2 regions of the Brevibacillus sp. TJ4 genome follow, and region 2 is predicted to be linked to the other one. Evidence: predicted binding sites of a transcription regulator. Region 2 holds the regulator's gene; the other holds the start of a gene.
The links. The regulator Rex, encoded in region 2, represses fermentation and respiration genes when NADH is low (regulators of the CRP and FNR family bind a similar motif). The targets are predictions, from matches to a motif close to TTGTGAAATATTTCACAA.
Positions count from the first base shown of each region.

Region 1 (5,340 bases), 550 kb from region 2:
GAGCGGGTGCGACTTGGGAATCATCGTCGGCTGTACGCTGACCTCGATCGCTTCGCCGTCGCGGCGGGCCAGGCCCATCAGCTTGACATCGTAGCCGAGCTGCTTGCCGTAGGCGATGTCTTCTTTGGAGACGGAACTGATGCCTTTGACATCCACATCCTCGAGCTTGAGCGGGGAGTGGAAGCCAAGCGTCGCCAGGATTGCCATTTTGCGGGCAGCGTCAAAGCCTTCGACGTCAGATGTCGGATCGGCTTCTGCGTATCCGAGCTCCTGCGCTTCTTTCAGCACCTCGGCGTAATCGGCACCCTCCTGGCTCATTTTGCTCAAAATGTAGTTGGTCGTTCCGTTAACGATCCCCATCATCTTGGTGATGCGGTCCGACGAGAAGCCCTCTACCAATGCGCGCAAAATCGGGATGCCCCCGGCCACGCTCGCTTCGTAAAAGACGTCACAGCCGTTCTCCTGGGCTTTGTTGAGAATCTCGGCGCCGTGCAGGGCCATCAGGTCTTTGTTGGCGGTGACGACGTGCTTGCCTGCCTCGAGTGCGCGCAGGATGTATTCTTTGGCGGGGGAAATGCCGCCGATCACTTCGACGATGACATCAATATCCGGATCATCCAACAATTCTGACGGATCTGTCGTCAAGCTGGACGACATTGAAGACAGTGCGCGTCCCTTCTCCGCATTTTGCACGAGAATTTTTTTCACTTCGATGCCAAGTCCTGTCTGCTTTTGCAAGTCTTCCTGGTGAGCCTGGATGATGCGCACAACCCCTGTTCCTACCGTACCGAACCCCATCAAACCTACTTTTACAACCTGCTTTTCCATCTCTCCATACCCTCCTATTGAATCTATCCTCTACCTACAATCATCGCCTTGCGTACACCTGGCACCAGTTGCAGTCCATCCACAAATTCCGTAGTGGATACGCGCAGATGTGCCATATCAACCGACATCGAAACAGTAGCAATCCCTTGCAGCGGAATCGTCTGGTTAATCGACAGCACGTTGCCGCCTTGATCGGCCACGTACGTAAGCACCTTGGACAAATAACCGGAGACGTGTTCCAGCGAAAAGGTAATCGTCATAATCTTTTCGCTCATCATCGCATTGAAGGGAAAAATGCCATCCTTGTACTTGTAATACGCACTCCGGCTCAGACCGACGCGCTCGACTGCATCATTGACGGTCTCCACTTCCCCGGACTCGAGCAGTTTTTTGGCTTCGATCGTCTTCGCGATAGACTCTGGTAAAATGTCAGATCGAATCAGGTAAAATTTTTCTTCCCGTTTCATCTGTTATGTCCTCCTGAGAAAAACAGATGTTTCTTCATAGAGGACATTATAACGGATCGCTCCCCCCCTGGCAATCCTTGCACGGTATTTTTTTCGTGGAATTTTACTCAGTTCATTCCTGCTTACATGTGTACACCATGCTTCGTACACACTAGTAGCGAGCATCGCGACAGGAGGTGAGCAAGCATGGCAGGTCGTGGAAAAGCGGACAAATCAGAGCGCCGCAACAACCATCCAGCCGCCAAACCGTCGTCGCTGGACCAGTTTGGCGAAGCCCGCAACGAAGGCAGGATGTCCCAGTCTCCGCACATTGTCGAAAACCCCAGCGGAAACGGCTGAGCCCAGACACCTGCGCTGGCATCCGAATAGCGCAGATCGGCGGCAAAGATCGTCACATGTTGGAGTGCATACAAGAACCCGGGCAACACACACCCGGGTTTTCCACGTTCATTTGTGAAATTAGTATACCAGCGAAAAAAGGCCGTTAATATGGGCAAGATAACGAATATTGCTCGCTTCTTTCATCAAGGTCGCCGGTGTGCCCTTGAGCTTGATCTGGCTGCTGCCGATGGTCCCGATCGCATCTTTGCGTCCCAGGCTGCCGAGCGTACCGGAGAACACAGGGCTGAAGGCATCCATTTTGTATCCTTTGAAGTACGCGTGCAGATTGTAGCCGACAGTCTCTCCCATCTGCCAAGCCAATTGCGCGGTCGGCGGATACGGGCGTCCTTCTGGTCCCATTACGACGGCACTGTCGCCGGCGAGGAAGACGTCAGGATGCGACGTGGACTGGAGGAATTCCGTTACAGTCGCACGTCCGCGGTTGACTTCCAGACCGCTGTTGGCGACGACGGCATTTCCTTGCACGCCGCCCGTCCAGACCATCGTTTTGGTTTCGATGCTCGTTCCATCCTTGAGCAGCACCGTCGACTCTTTCATCTCTGTCACGGGCACTCCAGTCAGGAACTGGACGCCGCGAGCTTCGAGGCTCGTTTTCGCCCGCTCGACGAGGTCAGGGGCAAATCCGCCGAGAATGGACGGACCTGCCTCTACGCAGTACAGACCAACTTCGGCAAAATCGACGCCGTACTTTTTGCAAAGTTCCGGCAGCATGTCGGCAAATTCGCCCACCAGCTCGATTCCGGTCAAGCCGCCTCCGCCGATGACAAAGGTTGCGTCCGCTTTGTTTCGGCTTTCGCTGTAAGCGGCAATCCGTTCTTCCACATGGGCGCGAATCCGGTTTGCGTCGTGGACCGACTTCAACGTAAAGCTGTATTCCTGCAATCCAGGGATGCCAAAAAAGGCTGTCTCGCTGCCCAGCGCTACGACCAGTGCATCGTATTTCAGTTGTTCGCCGCTGGCCAGGGTGACGCGTTTGGAATCGAGACCGATCGTCTCCACCGTGTCGATGACCAGGTTAATGCCTTTGCCGCGCAGCAGCTTTTCCAGCGGCAGTGCGACATTTCTTTCATCCAGATTGCCTGCGGCCAAACGGTGCAGTTCCGTAATAATCTGGTGCGTCGGAAAACGGTTTACCACGGTAATTTCCGCTTCTTCCACCGTCATGTGCTTGCGTGCGGTCAATGCGCTGAGCAATCCGCCATAGCCGCCACCCAAAATAATGATTTGCTTCGCCATCGCTCCATCCTCCGTCCGTCTCTTCGTTCGTTATCGATGATCTACTTCAGTCGCTGGCGCTCGGCCATTACCTCTAAAAAGGCTTGTGTGAAGCGCAATGTTTTTTGCACCTGCGGATCTTTCAGCATTTTCAACATGGCAAACAAGCCTACCGTAGACGTCTCGTCCTGTGAGCGCTCATTCGCTTCAATCGCGGCCTGGGCGATGCCTTTTGCCTTGTCCTGGAGCGGCTTGACGAACTCTTCCATGCCGCCTTTCAGATCGGACATCAGTACAGGATCGTTGGCGACCGTCTGCACCAGATCGTACGCCTTGGTCAGCACGGTGGTCATTTCCGCCAGCTTCGGCAAGTTTTCCACGAGAACATTCAAAGACTGCTGCACTTCCGGCTTCATCAGTTGATCCAGCACGTCTTGCTGCACCGGTGCTTGCGTTGCTGTCGCTGCCGCTTCATTTGCAGCTTGTTGCGTGTTTGGTTGTGACATGGGATACGTCCTCCTTTGCGTGGGATAGAGGCCTTGGTTTCTCGATGCCTGCTCTAGCAGCATAAGCCGACTCTCCCTGGGAGAACCGATGCGCTTAATTTGTGCCTTTTTTCACAAAGTCCGATAAAAAAAGAAACAGGATCGATGAAGAACTCTACCTCTATACTATATACCTTGCCCCGGTGAAATTTCAAAGAAAAAAAACCGTCCCTGTTCAGACGGTTTCTAGCAAAACATTGTAATAGTCCTGGACAAGCTGGTAGTGCTTGTCGCTAATGTCCGTAAACTGCAATTCCATAACGGCCTGCGAGCCTTCAAAGCTCTTCTCTACGACCTGGGCCATTCCAACCACTTCCTGGTTGTTCGACGGAATGACAAAGGACAAGTGGATAAAGTCTTTCTTGGCGATATACCCTTCCGTGCCAATCACCAAGCGGGTAGGCGATAACTTCAGCAACACGCCTTCCCCTTTTTCTTCGATCGGCCGCGCTCCCATTACTTTGTAGGGAATCCGAATCTCCGTGTCCGGGACAAGCAAATCGTTGACCGGCGATGCAGAGACAGACTCCTGCTTGATCGAAGTCGGGATCAATCCAAGCAGGCGGACTGGCCACATCGTCTGTTCCTGGATCACTAAACATTCCACAATCACTGTGCTTTTTTCTATTTTCCACCGTATGCGCACAGTAGAGCCAAGAACTTCCTGCTTTATTTTATCCTTTACCTCACAGGAGACGACGATATAACCAGCTTTTGCATGTTCCACCAGGATCGGAACCGATTGCTTCACCTGCGAAGATAGCATCATCTGCAGGGAAGCGCCACGCTGCAATTGCTTTTCGGCAAGAAACGGTTGTAGTGATGCAGCTTCTGTCATTGTTTTTGTCACTCCACAAAATCAAACTCAAGTTTTCCGATACGCACCGTATCGCCATCCTTCGCCCCGTGCTGGCGCAATGCATCGTCCACGCCCATGCTGCGCATCATTTTGGCAAAGCGCTGGGCAGCATCGTAACTGTTCAAATTGGTCATGCGTACGAGCTTCTCGATTTTTTCGCCACTGACGACGAATACTTCATTCTCACGCGTAACCTGGAACGCGTCCGGTTCTTTTTCCGCGCGGAAGACGACTCTTTCCTCCACCTCGGCGACTTCTTCCACAGCGAGCCGCTCCGGAATAGTCGCGAGCAGATCACCGATGGCATACATCAATTCCTGCACGCCTTTTTTGGTCGCCGCAGAAATCTCGTAAATCTGTACATCGGGCAGCTTCTCGCGGAAACGTCGCAAATTTTCCTGTGCTTCCGGCATGTCCATCTTGTTGGCGACGACGATCTGCGGACGTTCCTCCAGCTTCAGGTTGTAGAGTACAAGTTCCCGGTTGATTTGCATGTAATCCTCATATGGATCGCGCCCGTCTACGGCAGCCATGTCAATCACGTGGACGATCAGCCGCGTCCGCTCGACATGGCGCAAAAACTGGTGGCCCAGTCCGACTCCTTCATGCGCGCCCTCGATCAGTCCGGGCAGATCAGCCATGACAAAGCTCTGCTCTCCCAGATCGACGACGCCCAGGTTGGGAGCCAGAGTGGTGAAGTGATACTCGGCAATTTTCGGTTTGGCTGCCGTCACGCTGGAAAGCAACGTCGACTTGCCGACGCTGGGATAGCCGACCAGCCCTACATCTGCGATCAGCTTCAGTTCCATCGTGATGTAGCGCTCCTGTCCCGGCTCCCCGTTTTCCGAGATGTGAGGGGCAGGATTGGACGGATTGGCAAATCGCATGTTCCCTCTGCCGCCGCGTCCTCCCTTGGCGATCACTGCGCGCTGCCCATGCTCCACCAGATCGGCGATTACTTCCTTCGTGTCGTCGTCGATCACGGTCGTACCCGGTGGCACACGCACGACCAAATCCTCTGCTC
Region 1 is NZ_CP185865.1:2,970,692-2,976,031, forward strand. Features, by position in the region: gene ACAF76_RS14635 (homoserine dehydrogenase) at 1-828, opposite strand, end outside; gene ACAF76_RS14640 (ACT domain-containing protein) at 852-1,295, opposite strand; gene ACAF76_RS14645 (hypothetical protein) at 1,482-1,634, shown strand; gene ACAF76_RS14650 (NAD(P)/FAD-dependent oxidoreductase) at 1,755-2,933, opposite strand; gene ACAF76_RS14655 (DUF1641 domain-containing protein) at 2,975-3,418, opposite strand; gene ACAF76_RS14660 (PilZ domain-containing protein) at 3,633-4,295, opposite strand; gene obgE (GTPase ObgE) at 4,304-5,340, opposite strand, start outside.
Region 1: the regulator Rex is predicted to act here: its motif matches at 3,518-3,535, upstream of ACAF76_RS14655 (DUF1641 domain-containing protein).

Region 2 (5,340 bases):
AAGTCCTGCTTCTTCGATACGACTGCAGAGGTGAGATGATACCCAAAGCCTCCCGCCACAAGAAGTAGTATGACCAAAATTCCTGCTATGATTCGGACAGCCACAACCGACGAACTCCTTTTCTCTATACGTACCAGTTACAGGCGAAAGCGCAGTATATCGTGCTTCTCTCCGGCGGAGGTGGCCATTCTCAGCTCCACATCCAGCTCACGAACCTGTTCTGATACCCCATCATACCAGAGCGTGTACTGGACGGCAATTTGTTTGGCGATTTCCGGATGCATTTCCTTTACGGGAAACGATGGACCGAGCCACATGTCAAGCAACAGTGTCACTTCATGCGCAGGCACAGACAGACGATACCCGCGCAAGCTGTGATCGTCAGCACTTTGCACAGGTGTTGCCTGCAAACTGTTCAGGACGCCTTTGAGCAGTTGTGCGTGCTCATGCGGGGTATACAGGGCATAAGGAAGCGCCGTGTGGTCCTGAAGCTCTCCATCGATCAGAACCGTCACCTGCTTTTGGTCATCACGCTTCATCTCCAACTGGTGGCCGCCAATTTCGCCGGACAGGTGGAAGCGCTCCTGTTCGTAGGTACCTTCCAGCGTGTAGTCTTTCATGCTGACGAGAAATGACCGCTCTTTCTCGTTCGTAAGCTGATCGAGCAAATACACAAGCCGCAGCTCTTCTGCCTCCTGCTGACCGTCCGCCTGTACCGTGTTCACCGCTTCCGGTTCGCCTCGGTTTCCCATCAGCCCCAGGCTGACTCCCAACAGAAACAACAACAGAAAGGCGGGAATACCCCACCACAACAGTTTGGGCCGGATATACATCTTCCTTCCCCCTGTCCCATTTTGTGTATGTCTATGTGAAATGGGAAGGTTTTAGAACAGGACGGAAAAGTTGCTACTCATAGCCCCATGGTGAGCGGTCATACTACTTGTACACCCGAAGGAGGTGAGCGCGTGAACAGGACGCTACGAACCACATCTCCTGATGTAGTGGGGTTTCTGTTGCAGGAATACCGCGTTTCCTGGGCAGCGTTGTCATCACCGCTGCGCACATCGTCTCACGCACCTGAATTTTGTTTTCGCCATCACAATCTGTCTGAGCTGTGGCGAAAATGAGTACGGCCTTGATGTGATTTCCAAATTCCCCTACCTACACCTACAGCTTTTCTCCTGTCGCACCCGGCAGGAGCCTTTTATCGTTGCAATTGCTGGAATACGCGGTTTGCTTCAAAAATCGCTTTTTCCTCGTCGATCGTGAGCAGCTCGCGGTCGCGCATCAGGAAGCGTCCGGCGACGATCGTATCCTTCACGTCGCGTCCGTTGGCAGCGTAAACCACATGGCCGACCGGGTTATTCGCCGGTTGGAAATGGGCTTGATAGCTGTCCAGGACGATCATGTCCGCCTGTTTGCCTACCTCCAGCGATCCGAGCGTATCTGCCTGGAACACACCGTCTGCACCGTAGCGCGTCGCCATGCGCAGTGCCTCATCGGCAGAAATGGCGATCGGATCGTAGTTGACCCCTTTGTGCAAAATCGCTGCCAGCTTCAGTTCCTCGAACAGGTTCAGATTGTTGTTGCTCGCGGAGCTGTCGGTACCCAACGAGACGGAGATGCCTTTGGCGAGCATCTTCGGTACAGGCGCGACACCGCTGGCCAGCTTCAGGTTGCTGACTACATTATGTGAAACCTTTACCTTGTATTTTGCCAAAACGTCGATTTCCTCATCCGTCAGGTGCACCGCGTGCGCCAACAGCGTCGGACGCTCAAACATGCCGAGTTTTTCCAGGTGGGCGACCGGGCGCAGACCGTAGTCCTGTACATTTTGCTCGACTTCAAAGCGGGTTTCGGACATGTGAATATGCAGCGGCAAGGAAAGCTCGTCTGCAATTTCGATAATTTGCGTAATGAAATCAGGTGTGCACGTGTACGGAGCGTGCGGCGCCATCATTACCGTGATGCGTCCGTCCGCCTGGTTGTGCCAATCCTTGGCAAACTGCGTGGCATCCTGCAGCTTTGCCTTGCGCTCTTCTTCGGAGCAAAGCCCGATCATTCCGCGGCACAGACGCGCCCGCATCCCGCTTTCCTGTACCGCTTTGGCGACCTCGTCCATATGGTCGTACATATCGACAAATGTAGTCGTACCGGTGCGGATCATCTCGATCAGCGACAAGTGCGTGCCCCATTTTACGTGCTCGCCTGTGAACTGGCCCTCCATCGGCCACATCTTGTCTTGAAGCCATTGCTGCAGCGGCAGGTCGTCGGCGTAGCTGCGCAAGAGGGACATGCCAGCGTGGCCGTGTGTATTGATCAGTCCGGGAAGTACATAGTTGCCTTTCTGGTCGATGACTTCATCGTAGCCGGAGAGATCGGCAGGCGTCGGTCCTACATACGTAATCTTTCCATCTGCGAATGCCACTGCTCCATCGTAGATGACTTCGTTTTGTTCGTTTACCGTGATGACGGTAGCATGAGTCAAAATCGTCTTTTTCATCAGGACAACTCCGTTCTTCTATGTAAGGTAAAAGGCCAAGCTTTGCAAATTGGAGGTCACATCCGCGTAGTGAATACGCACATGTTTGGGGGCGCGGATCGTCGTTGGTGCAAAATTCAAAATCCCCTTGATGCCGGCTTCCACCAGCAGATCGCATACCGACTGCGCGGCGGCTGCCGGAACCGTCATAATCGCCAGCCTGATGTTCTTCGCCTTGATTGTCTGTTCCAGTTCCTCCAGCGGCTGAATCAGGATTCCCGCGATTTTCGTCCCCAGTTTGCCTGGATCATTGTCAAAAATGGCAGCAATGCGCATGTTGTCGTTCATGTACACATTGTAATTGCTGATGGCGTGGCCCAAATGTCCCGCTCCGACCAGCGCCACCCGGATTTCGCTGTTCAGTTTGAGGATTTGGCGGATGTTTTCCACCAGATAGTCGACATCGTAGCCGATGCCTTTCCTGCCGAAATCGCCAAACGCAGCCAAATCTTTGCGGATCTGGGCCGGATTCACATCGAGATGCTTGCCCATTTGCTGGGAAGAGACAGTGCTTACCTCCACTTGCTGCAAATAGGTCAAGTAGCGAAGGTAGATCGGCAAGCGGCGAACGACCGCCTCGGAAATTTTTCTCTCTTTGCTCACTCGCGGTCACTCCCCCTTACTGCTTTTCTTTCAGTACCCGGTAATCCTTCCCGTTTGACAAAATCGTGATCGTCCCATCCTGGCTGGTGATGTAGGTTTCCGCCCATGATTCGCCCAGCCGCTCCAGCACTTCCTGGCTCTCTTTCAAACTGTCCAGCTTTTTGCCGGTCGAGATGATCGCGATCTGCGGGTCTACTTTGCTCAAAAACGGCTGGGAAGAGCCTTGATTGCTCCCCTGGTCGCCCACTTTCAATACCTCGGCCTTCACCTGTTCGGGATCGCGCTCCAGCAGCCGTTCTTCGGCTTTTTCATTGATGCCGCTGGTAAACAAAAAGCGCAGCTTGCCATGCTCAAGGCGAAACACAAGCGAGTTGTTTTGCGGCGAGAGAAACAGCGGCTCGTTGGGCAGCAATACGCGCAGAAATACGTCTTCATCCAGCTTGAGCAGGTCATTTTCCACGAGGGCAAGCTGCTTGTCGGCTGACGGCACCGGAACACCCTTGCGAATGACCGTCTCTGTCAGCTTCGGCATGACGACCGTGTCGATCTCCAGCTTCTCCCGAAGAGATGGATACCCTCCGGCATACTCCGGCTGATCGTTCGTTATGACCACGTAGTCCAACCGGGTTACTTTGCGATCCAATAACTGCTTGTGCAGCACCGGCCAGTCACTGGCGCTGCCTGTATCGATCAGCAGCTTTTTGCCGCCCGGGAGACGAACGAGCGTGCTTTCTCCTTCAGGCAAAGCAAAATACGTAAGTACCAATCCGATAAATTCGTCCTCGTGTTTTGCGGCGAGCGGATCTTCGACCTTGATTGCCGGGATCGCTGCCGCATGGCTGACGACGGAGCAGCCGCACAGCAACGCCGTACAAAGCACAAGCCGCAGCCAGACCCATCTGCTATTCCCTACCATCGTATTTTATCACCTAAATCCCTGCTAGACTATTGCTTCATTATTATGAATCCAACAGAGGCGGACTACTCAGGAATAGCTTGATTTGTTCACGAATTTCCGGCCAACTCCCGCCCTCCATCCGGTATGGCGGCAGCGATTGCAGGAAGGTTTTGCCGTAGCGGGCTTCGACGATTCGCGAATCGAGGACGACTACGACCCCGCGGTCCAAATGGTGGCGAATCAGTCTGCCGACTCCTTGCTTGAACAAAATGACCGCCTGCGGCAGCGCCATCGACATGAAGGCGTTTTTGCCCTGCTCCTTGATCTGTTCGGCGCGCCCCTGGTAGACGGGATGATTCGGCGGAGTAAACGGCAGGCGCACGATCACCAGGCAGCTCAGCGCTTCTCCCGGGATGTCCACACCCTCCCAAAAGCTGCTCGTCCCCAGCAGCACGCTTTGTTCCAGGTTTTGGAACAGGCTGACGAGCTTGCTGCGGTTGTTGCTGTCGATTCCGTGTCCGAGAAGCGTATACGGAAGCTCGCTTTCTGCCAGACGCTCCTTCATGCCCTGGTAGACGAGACGCAGCATGGCATGCGAGGTAAACAGGATCATCGTTCTGCCTTTGGCCGCCAGCACAACGTCGACGCACCCCTGGACAACCGCATCGATATACGCCTGATCCCCTTCCTTGCCTGGTGCCGGAAAATCGGAAGGAATGAGCAGCAATCCCTGGTTGGGGTAGTCAAAGGGGGACGGAATCTCCAGCGTTCGCACGCGCCCTTCCGGCAATTGTTCCAGTCCAAGCCGGCTTCTCACATAGGAAAAGCTGTTTTTGACCGTCAGTGTAGCCGAAGTCAGCACCAGGCTGCGTTTTTGTTCAAACAGCGGCTGGACCAATGCTTCCGAAATCTCCAGCAGTGCTGCATGGACGTGAACCTGCTTGCGGGCAGCTCGCGAATCGACCTCCATCCAATGCACGTACCGGGCGTCGTGATCCAGGAAGAAAAAGTGCAACAGCTCCATCGCGGCTTGCCAGTCGTGCACAAGCCCCGAGAGGTCCGTCTTTACGCTCCTGAGGGAAAACGTCGGCTTTTCTTCGGATTCAGTCTGAAACAGCCGTTCCAGCGCGGCAGCGACGCCCGCCATGGAGTCGACGATTTTCTTTGCCTCTCTGCTGATGCGCTCGCCTTTTCCGACGAACTGCGAATGTTTGTAGCGTACGGCTTCCCGTCCCGATTCAGCCGTCTCCTCCGCACGCTTTGCGGCCCATTGGTAGAGCGTCGTCGTCCACGTTTG
Region 2 is NZ_CP185865.1:2,423,415-2,428,754, forward strand. Features, by position in the region: gene ACAF76_RS11770 (DUF5590 domain-containing protein) at 1-104, opposite strand, end outside; gene ACAF76_RS11775 (hypothetical protein) at 138-833, opposite strand; gene ACAF76_RS11780 (amidohydrolase) at 1,205-2,503, opposite strand; gene ACAF76_RS11785 (redox-sensing transcriptional repressor Rex) at 2,522-3,145, opposite strand; gene ACAF76_RS11790 (ComEC/Rec2 family competence protein) at 3,162-4,061, opposite strand; gene dinG (ATP-dependent DNA helicase DinG) at 4,105-5,340, opposite strand, start outside.